Regions from separate parts of the Pseudarthrobacter cellobiosi genome, predicted to be linked through region 2. Evidence: riboswitches for the same ligand, from Rfam matches in the RefSeq annotation. Region 2 holds a riboswitch; the other holds the start of a gene.
The links. Region 2 has a riboswitch for thiamine pyrophosphate ahead of thiO (glycine oxidase ThiO). Riboswitches for the same ligand answer to the same signal wherever they lie in the genome.
Positions count from the first base shown of each region.

Region 1: it holds a riboswitch for thiamine pyrophosphate, as region 2 does, so the genes downstream of both, thiD (bifunctional hydroxymethylpyrimidine kinase/phosphomethylpyrimidine kinase) here and thiO (glycine oxidase ThiO) in region 2, are expected to answer to the same signal.

Region 1 covers NZ_JAMXBK010000021.1:44,037-49,824, reverse strand. Annotated here, with positions in the region: gene NG701_RS06995 (Rne/Rng family ribonuclease) at 1-1,550, shown strand, start outside; TPP riboswitch at 1,652-1,749, shown strand; gene thiD (bifunctional hydroxymethylpyrimidine kinase/phosphomethylpyrimidine kinase) at 1,732-3,330, shown strand; gene rplU (50S ribosomal protein L21) at 3,603-3,911, shown strand; gene rpmA (50S ribosomal protein L27) at 3,973-4,236, shown strand; gene obgE (GTPase ObgE) at 4,354-5,788, shown strand, end outside.
Region 2 covers NZ_JAMXBK010000024.1:138,478-144,265, forward strand. Annotated here, with positions in the region: gene NG701_RS11030 (4a-hydroxytetrahydrobiopterin dehydratase) at 1-224, opposite strand, end outside; gene NG701_RS11035 (thiazole synthase) at 294-1,109, opposite strand; gene thiS (sulfur carrier protein ThiS) at 1,114-1,350, opposite strand; gene thiO (glycine oxidase ThiO) at 1,347-2,690, opposite strand; TPP riboswitch at 2,681-2,801, opposite strand; gene thiE (thiamine phosphate synthase) at 2,829-3,605, shown strand; gene NG701_RS11055 (RNB domain-containing ribonuclease) at 3,670-5,175, shown strand; gene NG701_RS11060 (DEAD/DEAH box helicase) at 5,467-5,788, shown strand, end outside.

The DNA of each region.
Region 1 (5,788 bases), on a different contig from region 2:
CGTCCACCAAGATCCTCGCGCCGGAGCTGCTCTACGGCGAACCTGACCTCACCATCAAGGTGGTCCGTGACGTCTTCAACGAGGACTTCTCCAAGCTGATCGTCTCCGGTGAAGAGGCCTGGGACACCATCGAGGCCTACGTCACCTACGTGGCCCCGGACCTCGTGGGCCGCCTGGAAAAGTGGACCAAGGACCAGGACATCTTCGCTGCGTGGCGGATCGATGAGCAGATCCACAAGGCCCTGGAACGCAAGGTCTTCCTGCCTTCGGGCGGCTCGCTGGTCATCGACCGCACCGAAGCCATGACCGTGGTGGACGTCAACACCGGCAAGTTCACCGGCAGCGGCGGCAACCTCGAGGAAACCGTCACCAAGAACAACCTCGAGGCAGCTGAAGAAGTGGTCCGGCAGCTCCGGCTCCGCGACATCGGCGGCATCATCGTCATCGACTTCATCGATATGGTCCTCGAATCCAACCGCGACCTGGTCCTCCGCCGCATGGTGGAATGCCTGGGCCGCGACCGGACCAAGCACCAGGTGGCCGAAGTGACCTCGCTGGGCCTCGTGCAGATGACGCGCAAGCGCATGGGCACCGGGCTCCTGGAAGTCTTCGGCGAGCAGTGCGAAACCTGTGCAGGCCGCGGGATCGTCACCCACGACGACCCCGTGGAACACCGCCGCGCCAATACGGTAGCCGCAGAGCACCACGTGCAGCGTGTGGACAGCCGCCCGGAAACCCAGCGCACCGATAACATACGCACCGACAGCCAGCGCCCGGACAGCCAGCCGGGTGGCCGCACTGACCGGAAGCGCCGCCGCGGACGCGGCGGACAGCCGCTGGAAACGGTACCGGCAGCTCCGGTGCAGATCCACACGGTCCACCCGGAAGCCAGCGATGCCGAGCGCCATGCGAAAGCGGAGGCCACGCGGGCAGCGCTTGCGAACATTGCGGCCGCAGCCCACGCTGCGCATCTGCATGACGACGAGGTGGCTCACGCATCCGCTGCCGCGGGCCGGCAGCCTGCGGCTCCGGTGCCGGCTCCGGTTGGGCAGTCCGAAACCGACTCCAACGGCCGCCCGGCCGCAGTGCTGACATTCGGCGGCGAACAGGTGGTGCTTCCGTTCGTGGCGCACCACGATGACCAGCCGCACGCACCTGCCCTGACACTTGACCGCCTCGCGGAGGCCTTCGCCCACCTTGGCGAGCCGGCACCTGTAGCGGAAAGCACGCCGTCGGCAGTCCAGGCAACTGAAACCCAGTCGGCCGAACCTGCCCGCCAGCGGCAGCCAGCCGTGGCGGAGAAGGATTACTCCGACCACACCGAGGAGCCCCGCGCCCGCCGTCCCCGGCGGAACCGGAGTGCCAGCCGTGCCCAGGGCGCAGCCAACGCCACGTCCGTAGAGCATCACGAAGCCGCTCCGGCGGCTCCCGCCGGACACACCCACGCCGCCAAGGCGCCGGAGCCCGTCAAGGCTCCTGTGGCCGACAAACCGGTTGCCGCCAACGCGCCCATCATCCTGGGCGTAGGAGTTCCGGCCTCGGAGCTCTGACCAAGCAGTAGGGCAAGCCAATACAACGGCGCCCGGACGTGCCTGTGAATCACAGGCTGCGTCCGGGCGTCCGGCGTTAAGTCCCGGGGAGCGCTAGGCTGGTGACTGACACGGGGTGCCGCGCAGAGAGCCGGCTGAGATCCACACCCGTTGAACCTGTCCGGTTAGCACCGGCGAAGGGATGTCTCCTTTGGCTTCAACTTCTGTCCTTCCCCCTGCAACACCCGCGGCGGCTCTGCTGGAAGCCCCAGCAACCCGGGCTGAGGTCCGGCCCGCACCAGGCCGCTCTTCTGCGGTCCGGGTGTTGCGTGACGTTCCGCGGGTGCTGTCCATTGCCGGATCGGACCCTTCAGGGGGCGCGGGCGTCCAGGCCGACCTCAAAAGCATTGCCGCCCTTGGCGGCTACGGCATGGCGGCCATCACCGCGCTGACGGTCCAAAACACCCAGGGGGTCCAGGCGGTTCACGTCCCGCCTGCGTCCTTCCTGGGCCAGCAGCTTGATGCCATCAGCGACGACATCACCATCGACGCGGTCAAGATCGGCATGCTGGGCGACGCTGCGGTGATAGGCGTGGTCCGCGACTGGCTGGAAAAGGTGCGTCCCGCCGTCGTCGTTCTTGATCCGGTGATGGTGGCCACGAGCGGCGACCGGCTGCTGCAGGAGTCTGCCGAGGCGGCCCTGCGGGAGCTGCTCCCGCTCGCGGACCTGATCACCCCCAACCTGGCCGAACTGGCCATCCTGGTGGGGGAGCCGCAGGCGAGGGAATGGCACGACGCGCTCGGGCAGGGGCAGCGGTTGTCCGCCGCGACCGGTGCCACCGTACTGGTCAAGGGCGGCCATCTCGACGGCGGTGCGTGCCCGGATGCCCTGGTCAACGCTGCCGGGCTGCTCGCCCAGGAGGTGGTGGAGGTGAGCGGGGACAGGATCCCCACGCGCAACAGCCACGGCACCGGCTGCTCGCTGTCATCGGCCATTGCCACGGCTCAGGCCCGGCTGGGGGACTGGGAAGCCGCATTACGGCAAGTGAAGCCCTGGCTGGTGGGCGCGCTGCAGGCCTCTGACCAACTTGAGGTGGGCGCGGGCAACGGCCCCATCAACCACTTCCACCACATGCAACAGGTTCCGGCAGCCGGCGAGTTCGCAGAGACGCTGCGCCGGGCGTCGGAGCCGGATCTTGCAGCCATCTACGGGCTGGATTTCATCCGCGACCTGGAGGCCGGCACATTGGCTGAGGAACAGTTTGCCTATTACCTCGCCCAGGACGCCATCTACCTCAACGGCTATTCGCGGGTCCTCGCCCGGGCCAGCGCGCTGGCGCCCACGGAAGCCGCCCAGCTGTTCTGGGCAAAGTCGGCCCAGCAATGCCTTGAGGTCGAGTCCGAACTGCACCGCACGTGGCTAAGCACCAGGACAGTGGACTCCGTCCTGGGACCTGTCACCAAGTCCTACGTGGACCACCTGCTGGCGGCCTCTGCCTCCGGCAGCTACGCGGTCCTCGTGGCGGCGGTACTGCCGTGCTTCTGGCTGTATGCCGAAGTGGGACAGACTCTCCACGCGGAGTTCCTGGCTGCGGGTGCACCGGCAGCACATCCTTATGCCGACTGGCTCCGGGCCTATGCTGACGAGGATTTCGCCCAGGCCACGCGTGACGCCATCGCCTTGGCTGACGACGCCGGCCGGAGTGCTTCCGCGGATGAACGGGCGGCGATGCTGGTGGCTTTCAGGCAGTCGTGCCGGTTCGAGGTGGAATTCTTCGACGCGCCGCGAATTCATTCCTGACAGGCTGCGGCCCTTGCGGCCTGTACGATAGTCAGGCACGGTTTTGGATTGTCAGTGCAGTACCTGCTTGTGGGTCCTATCACAGACAACCTGCCGTAACCAGCCTCATTTGCGGCCGAAGGCAAAATTAGCGTATTCTAGATCTTCGGTGCTTACGCCAACACTTGGGTTACGACCCCACGGCGTTGAGGCACAGCGAGAACCCAGCCAACTATGGAACAGGGTTCAGCACGCAAATTTAGTAATAAACGTCGAGAGAAGTGAGTTCCCAAGTGGTGTACGCGATTGTCCGCGCAGGCGGCCGCCAAGAGAAGGTTTCCGTTGGAGACTTCGTTACCCTGAACCGCGTCCCCGGTGGAGCCGGCAGCACCTTTGAGTTGCCCGCACTGCTCCTGGTAGACGGTGACAAAGTCACCTCTGCCGCTGCGGACCTGGCCAAGGTAACGGTTACGGCTGAGATCCTCGAGGACCTCCGTGGTCCGAAGATCGTCATCCAGAAGTTCAAGAACAAGACCGGTTACAAGAAGCGCCAGGGTCACCGTCAGGAATTGACCAAGGTCAAGATCACGGGTATCAAGTAACTCTTCGTTACTGTTCAGGTTCTTCAGCAGATTCCCCAGAATTTAAAGGCAGGCATTTCAAATGGCACATAAAAAAGGCGCGAGTTCCACTCGCAACGGTCGTGACTCCAACGCCCAGTACCTCGGCGTCAAGCGCTTCGGCGGCCAGGTAGTTTCCGCAGGCGAGATCATCGTTCGCCAGCGTGGCACCCACTTCCACCCGGGCGCCGGCGTTGGGCGTGGCGGCGACGACACACTGTTCGCACTGGCCCCGGGAGCCGTCCAGTTCGGCACCCGCCGTGGTCGCCGCGTTGTTAACATCGTTGCTGCTGCAGCTGCAGAGTAACAAATAGTTCTGAAGCGGTGGAGCGGGCCATTTTGGTCCGCTCCACTGTTCTTTTAACCGCATTACAATCGTCTTGGCGCCTTTGGGCGTACAGGAAACAGCACTGAGGAGATCCACGTGGCGAGCTTTGTAGACCGGGTAGTACTGCACGTATCCGGCGGTACCGGCGGCCACGGATGTGTCTCCGTCCACCGGGAGAAGTTCAAGCCCCTCGGCGGTCCCGACGGCGGCAACGGCGGCGACGGCGGCGACGTCATCCTGCGCGTCGATCACCAGACCACCACGCTGCTTGACTACCACCACGCCCCGCACCGCCACGCCACCAACGGTGGCCCCGGCATGGGTGACTGGCGCGGTGGCAAGAGCGGCGAGACCCTCATCCTGCCCGTACCGGACGGCACCGTGGTCAAGTCCAAGGACGGCACCGTCCTGGCGGACCTGGTCGGCGAAGGCGCCGAATATGTGGCGGCCGCCGGCGGCCTGGGCGGCCTGGGCAATGCCTCGCTGTCCTCGCAGAAGCGCCGTGCCCCGGGCTTCGCCCTGCTGGGCATCGAGGGTGACGCCCGCGATATTGTGCTGGAACTGAAGTCCATCGCCGACATCGCGCTGGTGGGTTTCCCCTCTGCCGGCAAATCCAGCCTGATCGCGGCCATGTCCGCCGCGCGGCCCAAGATCGCCGACTACCCCTTTACCACGCTGATCCCGAACCTGGGCGTTGTCCAGTCCGGAGATGTCCGCTTCACCATTGCCGACGTCCCGGGCCTCATCGAGGGCGCCAGCGAAGGCAAGGGCCTTGGCCACCACTTCCTGCGCCACGTCGAGCGCTGCGCAGCCCTGGTGCACGTGCTGGACTGCGGCACGCTTGAATCGGACCGTGACCCGTTGGCAGACCTGGCCATCATCGAGGCCGAGCTGGAAAAATACTCCGTGGACATGAGCTACGCGGGTGCCGACGGCGAAGTGGTTCCGCTGAACCATCGTCCGCGTCTGGTGGCCCTGAACAAGGTGGACCTCCCGGACGGCAAGGACATGGCTGAATTTGTCCGCCCTGAACTCGAGTCACGCGGCTACCGGGTCTTCGAGATCTCGGCTACCAGCCACGAGGGTCTCCGCCAGTTGGGCTTCGCCATGGCGGAAATCGTCCAGGCTGCACGTGCCGCCCTCGCGGCCGCCCCGCCCAAGGTCCAGCCGCCCATTCTGCGGCCCCGCGCGGTCAATGAGTCCGGTTTCAAGATCCGCCGCGAGGAGAAGAACCTCGAGCCGCTCTTCCGCGTCCTGGGCGACAAGCCCGTCCGTTGGGTCAAGCAGACCGACTTCACCAACGAGGAAGCCATCGGCTACCTCGCCGACCGCCTGGCCAAGCTCGGCGTCGAAAACGAATTGTTCAAGCAGGGCGCCACTCCGGGCGACACCGTGGTGATCGGCGAGGACGACGGCGTCGTCTTCGACTGGGAACCCACCATGATGGCCGGCGCCGAACTGCTGGCGGCACCGCGTGGAACCGACGTCCGCTTCGCCGACATCGGCGACCGGCCCACCCGCGGGCAGAAGC
Region 2 (5,788 bases):
GACGTGTAGCGGAGATGGACCTTGTTGTAGCGCCACTCAAGGTCCGGATGGTGGTTCTGCTGTTCCGCGAGGCGTCCGACGGCGGCAATCAGCTCCAGTGCGGCGGCCGCCGTCGGCGTTTTATAGACAGTGACCAGCCCGCCCAACCGGTACCGCCAGTCGGGCAGCGCCTCGAGGACGGCGTCGATCCGCTCCCTGGTGAGTTTGTGTTCCTTGCCGGCCACAGCGGCCTCCTTGGCTCGTCCGGTGAGCCGCCCCGGCAGGCCGAGGGCGCCAGGCCTGGAGAAAACGGCCTAGAGAAACTCTGCCCGGCCTTCCATGGCCGATGACGCCAGGGCGTGCTCGCGGCGCGGAATCCTGCCGGCCGCTTTCGCCAGCCTACCGGCGATGACGGCGTGTTTGAAGGCCTCCCCCATAAGTGCCGGGTTCTGCGCACGCGTGACTGCCGTGGCCAGCAGCACAGCATCACAGCCAAGCTCCATGGCCAGGGCGGCGTCGGATGCCGTGCCGATGCCGGCGTCCAGCACCACGGGCACCGAGGCGCGCGAGACGATCAGTTCGATGTTGTGTGGATTCAGGATTCCCAGGCCGGTGCCGATGGGAGCTCCGAGCGGCATGACCGCGGTGGCACCCAGGTTTTCCAGCCGCAGGGCCAGGACCGGGTCATCGTTGGTGTAGGCGAACACTTTGAAGCCCCGGTTTACAAGCTGTTCTGTAGCATCCACGAGCTCCACCGCGTCCGGCAGCAGGGTCTGTTCGTCGGCGATGACTTCCAGCTTGATCCAGTCGGTTTCCAGCGCTTCGCGGGCCAGTTCCGCCGTCATGACCGCGTCCCGGGCGGTGAAGCAGCCTGCGGTGTTGGGCAGGATCCGGATCCCGTGGTCCACCAGGAGCTGGAAAAGGGACCCCGATTCAGCCAGCGAATAGCGCCGCATGGCCACCGTGGTCAGTTCGGTTCCGGACGCCAGCAGGGCTGCGCCCAGCCCGTCGAGGCTGGGGGCGCCACCGGTGCCCATGATGAGGCGGGAGCCGAGCTCGACGCCGTCGATGACCAGCCGGTCAGTGTCCTCGGGCCGGTTCTGTGTGCTGATGTTGCTGGTTACTGTCATGGTGTCAGCCTCCCTGGACTGCTGTGACCAGTTCGACGTCGTCACCTTCGGCGAGCGCCGTGACGAACCACTGGCTGCGGGGTACTACTTCGGAGTTATGGGCGACGGCGACGCCGAGTTTCTGCCCGTCTGTCGCCTGGCCGTTGGCCGCGAGGGGACGGCCAGTGATCTGGCTGATGAGGGTGGTGATGGACGCGTCGTCCGCCACGGAATGGCGCGAGCCGTTGAGGGTGATGTTCATGCTGATTCCTTCTGTGTGTCGAGGTCCTTCGTGCTGCTGATGTCCTTACGCGGCGACTGTGTACCGGCTACGTGGTGCTTTCCTGAAAAGCGGGCCGGGCTGAGGGCCCCCCATCGGGGGTCCGACCGGCCGTCCAGCAGGTCCCGGCAGATGGCCGCCGCCACCGGAGCAAGCAGCACTCCGTGGCGGAAAAATCCGGTGGCAACAATCAGCCCGGCAATGTTCGCTGTGTTCCCCGTCCTTGGTGCGGAAGCCCGTACGCGGCCGAGGAGAGGGGCGTTGTCCGGGGTCGCCGGCCTTGCCCGTGCCGTGCATTCCAGGAGTTCCAGCTCCGAGACCGCCGGCACCAGGACCTGGGCGTCACGCAGCAACTGGTACACGCCGCCGGCCGAGACAGCAGCGTCGCCCGTCCCGGCGAGCGCATCTTCTCGCTGCGTTGCCCCGATCACCACCGTGCCGTCCTGCCGGGGAACGATGTAGACCGGCACGCCATGGACCATTCCACGGACCGTCGAGGTGAGGAGCGGACGCAGGTGCTCCGGAACAGCAAGGCGCAGGATGTCACCGTAGACGGGCCGCAGGGGCAGGTGCAGTCCAACCGGGAGGCCATCCAGCGACCCCGCCTGCAATCCGTTGGCCACGATGGTCTCCCCGGCCCGGACACTTCCGCCGTGGGCGAGCCTCACCCCAGTGACGCGGCCGTCCTCCCAAAGAAGGGAAGCAGCCCGTTGGTCAACGGCGAATCCCCCGCGGGCACCTGCCACGGCCGTTCCTGCTCCCGGTTCGTGGACGGCCAGGACTTCCTGGAGGCACGCCACCAGTTTCCGTGGATCCACCTGGTGGTCGGCGGGGATGTCCAGGGCGCAGGATATGGCCGGGCTAAGCAGGGATTCCCTCGTCCTGGCCTCACGGACAGTCAGGGGTTCCACCACCAGGCCGCTGGCCTGCTGCACGGCCCGGAGGTCCATCAGCGCGCGGCGGTCCGCAGCGTCCGCGCCGATGGCGAGCGTCGGCGTCGTCAGATATCCGGTATCGCCAGCCCCGGCCAGGGCGAGGTCCGCCGCAAAGGCAGGCCACAGGCCGGAGGATGCCAGCATCAGCTCAAGGAGGTCTTCCTCCTGGTAGTGCAGTTCGCTCACAGGGGCCAGCATGCCGGCGGCTGCCCAGCTGGCGCCGTTCCCGGGCGCGTCATCGATCAGCACGACGGAACGGCCGGATCGCCGGGCCTCCCAGGCTATGGCGTGGCCGATGACTCCGCCGCCGATGACGGCCACGTCGGCGTGCAGGACGGCCGGGCTGGCTGATGCGGTCTCGGGTGGGCTGCTTATTGCGGGGGGCATATGTTCCTTCCCTACGCCGGTACTAGCCGGATCAGGTCAAGCGGTCGGCTCTGACGCCCTCTCAGCCCGGCCGCTTTGTGACGGCTGCAACGGGCTCCCGCAGTACCCGCCCAGTTTAGGGGACTTAGGCTGGTTTCCATGAACGCGCAATCCTTCGCCGCTGCAGGCACGCCCTCCGCCCCCTCCGCCGCTCCCGAATCCTTGACCGGAACAGACCCCGCCGGCGGCATAAACACCGGCCTCCCGCACAGCGCCAGGCTGTACCTGTGCACCGACGCGCGCCGGGACCGCGGGGACTTTGGCGAGTTTGTGGACGCGGCGTTTGCCGGCGGCGTGGACATCATCCAGCTCCGGGACAAGGCGATCGAGGCGGCGGAGGAGCTGGAGCTGCTGGCCGTGCTTCAGGCCGCGGCCGAACGCCACGGAAAGCTGTGGTCCGTCAACGACCGTGCCGATATCGCGCTACTGTCCGGCGCCCCCGTCTTCCACATCGGGCAGAAAGACCTGCCGGTCGCTTCCGCCCGCACGCTCCTCGGCGGGCGGGCATCGATCGGGCTTTCAACCCACACCGCCGAGCAGATCGAAGGCGCCATCCGGCTGTCTGGCGGGCTGACTGACCAAAGCGGCCTGGACTACTTCTGCGTAGGACCGGTCTGGGCCACTCCGACGAAACCGGGCCGGGCCGCCGTCGGCCTTGACCTCGTGCGGTACGCGGCCGAAGCAGTCCGCGCTGCCGGTGGCACCCAGGCCACGCTGCCCTGGTTTGCCATCGGAGGCATCGATCTTGGCAACGTGGAGCAGGTGGTGGAGGCCGGCGCCGGCAGGGTTGTTGTGGTGCGTGCCATCACCGAAGCCTCCGACCCCGCAGCGGCGGCCGCGGCACTCCTGGCCGCCCTGGACGCGGGCGCGTCCTGACAATCCTCCGCGTGGCGGACGGCCGGCGTGCACGATCCGTGGAAATCGAGCTAACCTGACTTTCGTGTCACATCATAGGTTGGCCCCCAATGTCCACGAGCAAACCAACGACCTCGCGGCGGCGCTGAGCGCCCTGCGTACCGAGCTGGAACTGCCGGGGCCATACCCGGCGGAGGCGGTCCGGGACGCGGAAGCGGCAGTGGCCGCACACGAATTGCCGGGCGCTGACCTGACGGACGTGGACTTCCTCACCATCGATCCGGCGTCGTCCACTGACCTGGACCAGGCGTTGTTCATCGAGCGTGCGAGCACGGGCTACCGGGTGCTTTACGCCATCGCTGACGTGCCGTCCTTTGTGCGCCCCGGCGGCGGACTGGACGCGGAGACCCGGCGCCGCGGCCAGACGTTCTACGCCCCTGACGGCCGTATCCCGCTGCACCCGGAAGTCATCAGCGAAGGTGCCGGCAGCCTCCTGGCCGGGCAGCTGTGTTCCGCCTACGTGTGGGAGTTCGGGCTGGACGACGCCGCGCAGGTCTCCACTGTGAGCGTCCAGAGGGCCACCATCCGCAGCCGTGCCAAGCTGAGCTACAAGGGGGTCCAGGCCGAATTCGACGCCGGGACGGCCGGTCCTGTCCTGCAGCTCCTGAAGGAAGTGGGGCTCAAGCGCGTTGAACTGGAGCGACAGCGCGGCGGCGCCAGCCTGAACATGCCGGAGCAGGAAATCGTGCAACTGCCCGACGGCGGCTACCGGATTGCCGCTGCACCGCAGCTGCCGGTGGAGGACTGGAACGCCCAGATCTCCCTGATGACGGGGATGGCGGCGGCAAACCTGATGTTGGCGGGAAAAGTGGGCATCCTGCGGACCATGCCCGCGCCGGATGAGCGCTCCCTGCGTCACTTCCGCCTCCAGACCGAGGCCTTGGGCAAGCCGTGGGACGGCAAGATCAGCTACGGCGAATACCTCCGCAGCCTTGATCCGACAGAGCCCCGGCAACTGGCCATCCTGCACTCCGCCGGTATGCTGTTCCGCGGCGCCAGCTACACGGCGTTCGACGGCACAGTCCCGGAAGACGCCATCCAGTCCGCCATCGGCGCCGCCTATGCCCACACCACAGCACCACTCCGGCGCCTTATCGACCGCTTTGTCCTGGTGATCTGCGAAGCCCTGAGCAACGGCAAACCGGTACCGGACTGGGCGCGGGAAGCCCTGCCGTCCCTGCCGGAGATCATGGCCGGATCCGACCAGCTGGCATCGCGGATGGAACGCATGGCGCTGGACACTGTGGAGGCCGCGCTCCTGGTCAACCATGTGGGCCAGGAATTCGATGCGATCGTGATCTCCGGCTCCAAGCCGCAGAAGGACAACGGCAACGGCAACGGGAAAAACGGCAACGGCACCAAGAACGGTGCCGCAAAAAACGGGAATGGCCCCTCGGGGATCATCCAGATCGCCGAACCCGCCGTGACGGCCCGGTGCGGCGGCGACCTGGAATCCGGCACCAAGGTGCGGGTCCGCCTGATCTCCTCCGATATCGCCGCCCGCGAGGTCCACTTTGAGTTGCTGGCCTGAATGATTTCCGCGCTGCCTGATCGGCCCAAAGCCGGGATTCAGGGTCCGTGCGGCTAGACTGAAGAAGTAGATATGGATGCCCGGTCGTTGATTTCCTTGATTTGAATTCAACAAGCCCGCCCCTACGCGATCTTGAGATGCACCCGTTGGTCACCAGTGCCAGCATTTTGATAGCCCGCGATCGGCTTCCACTGGATTTGCTTGCGCGCCAGAGCGTGCTCCGGAACGGCCACGTTGGCCGGCCCGTTGAGCAGGCAGCGCCAATGCCCAAATGAATAAGGAAACTCCCCTGTGAGTGAATTGCATACCCACCAGATCCTGACTGACGACTCCGGCATCGAGACGATCGAACCCGAAGAAACCATCATCTCGGACGAGAAGCCGCACGAGATCGAGGAGAAATCCTTCGCTGACTACAACGTCCGCGCCGACATCGTGGAGTCCCTCGCCGACGCCGGGATCACCCACCCCTTCCCCATCCAGGCCATGACCCTGCCGGTGGCGCTTTCGGGCCACGACATCATCGGGCAGGCCAAGACCGGCACCGGCAAAACCCTCGGCTTCGGCATTCCCGCGCTGCAGCGCGTGGTGGGTCCGGACGACGCCGGCTACG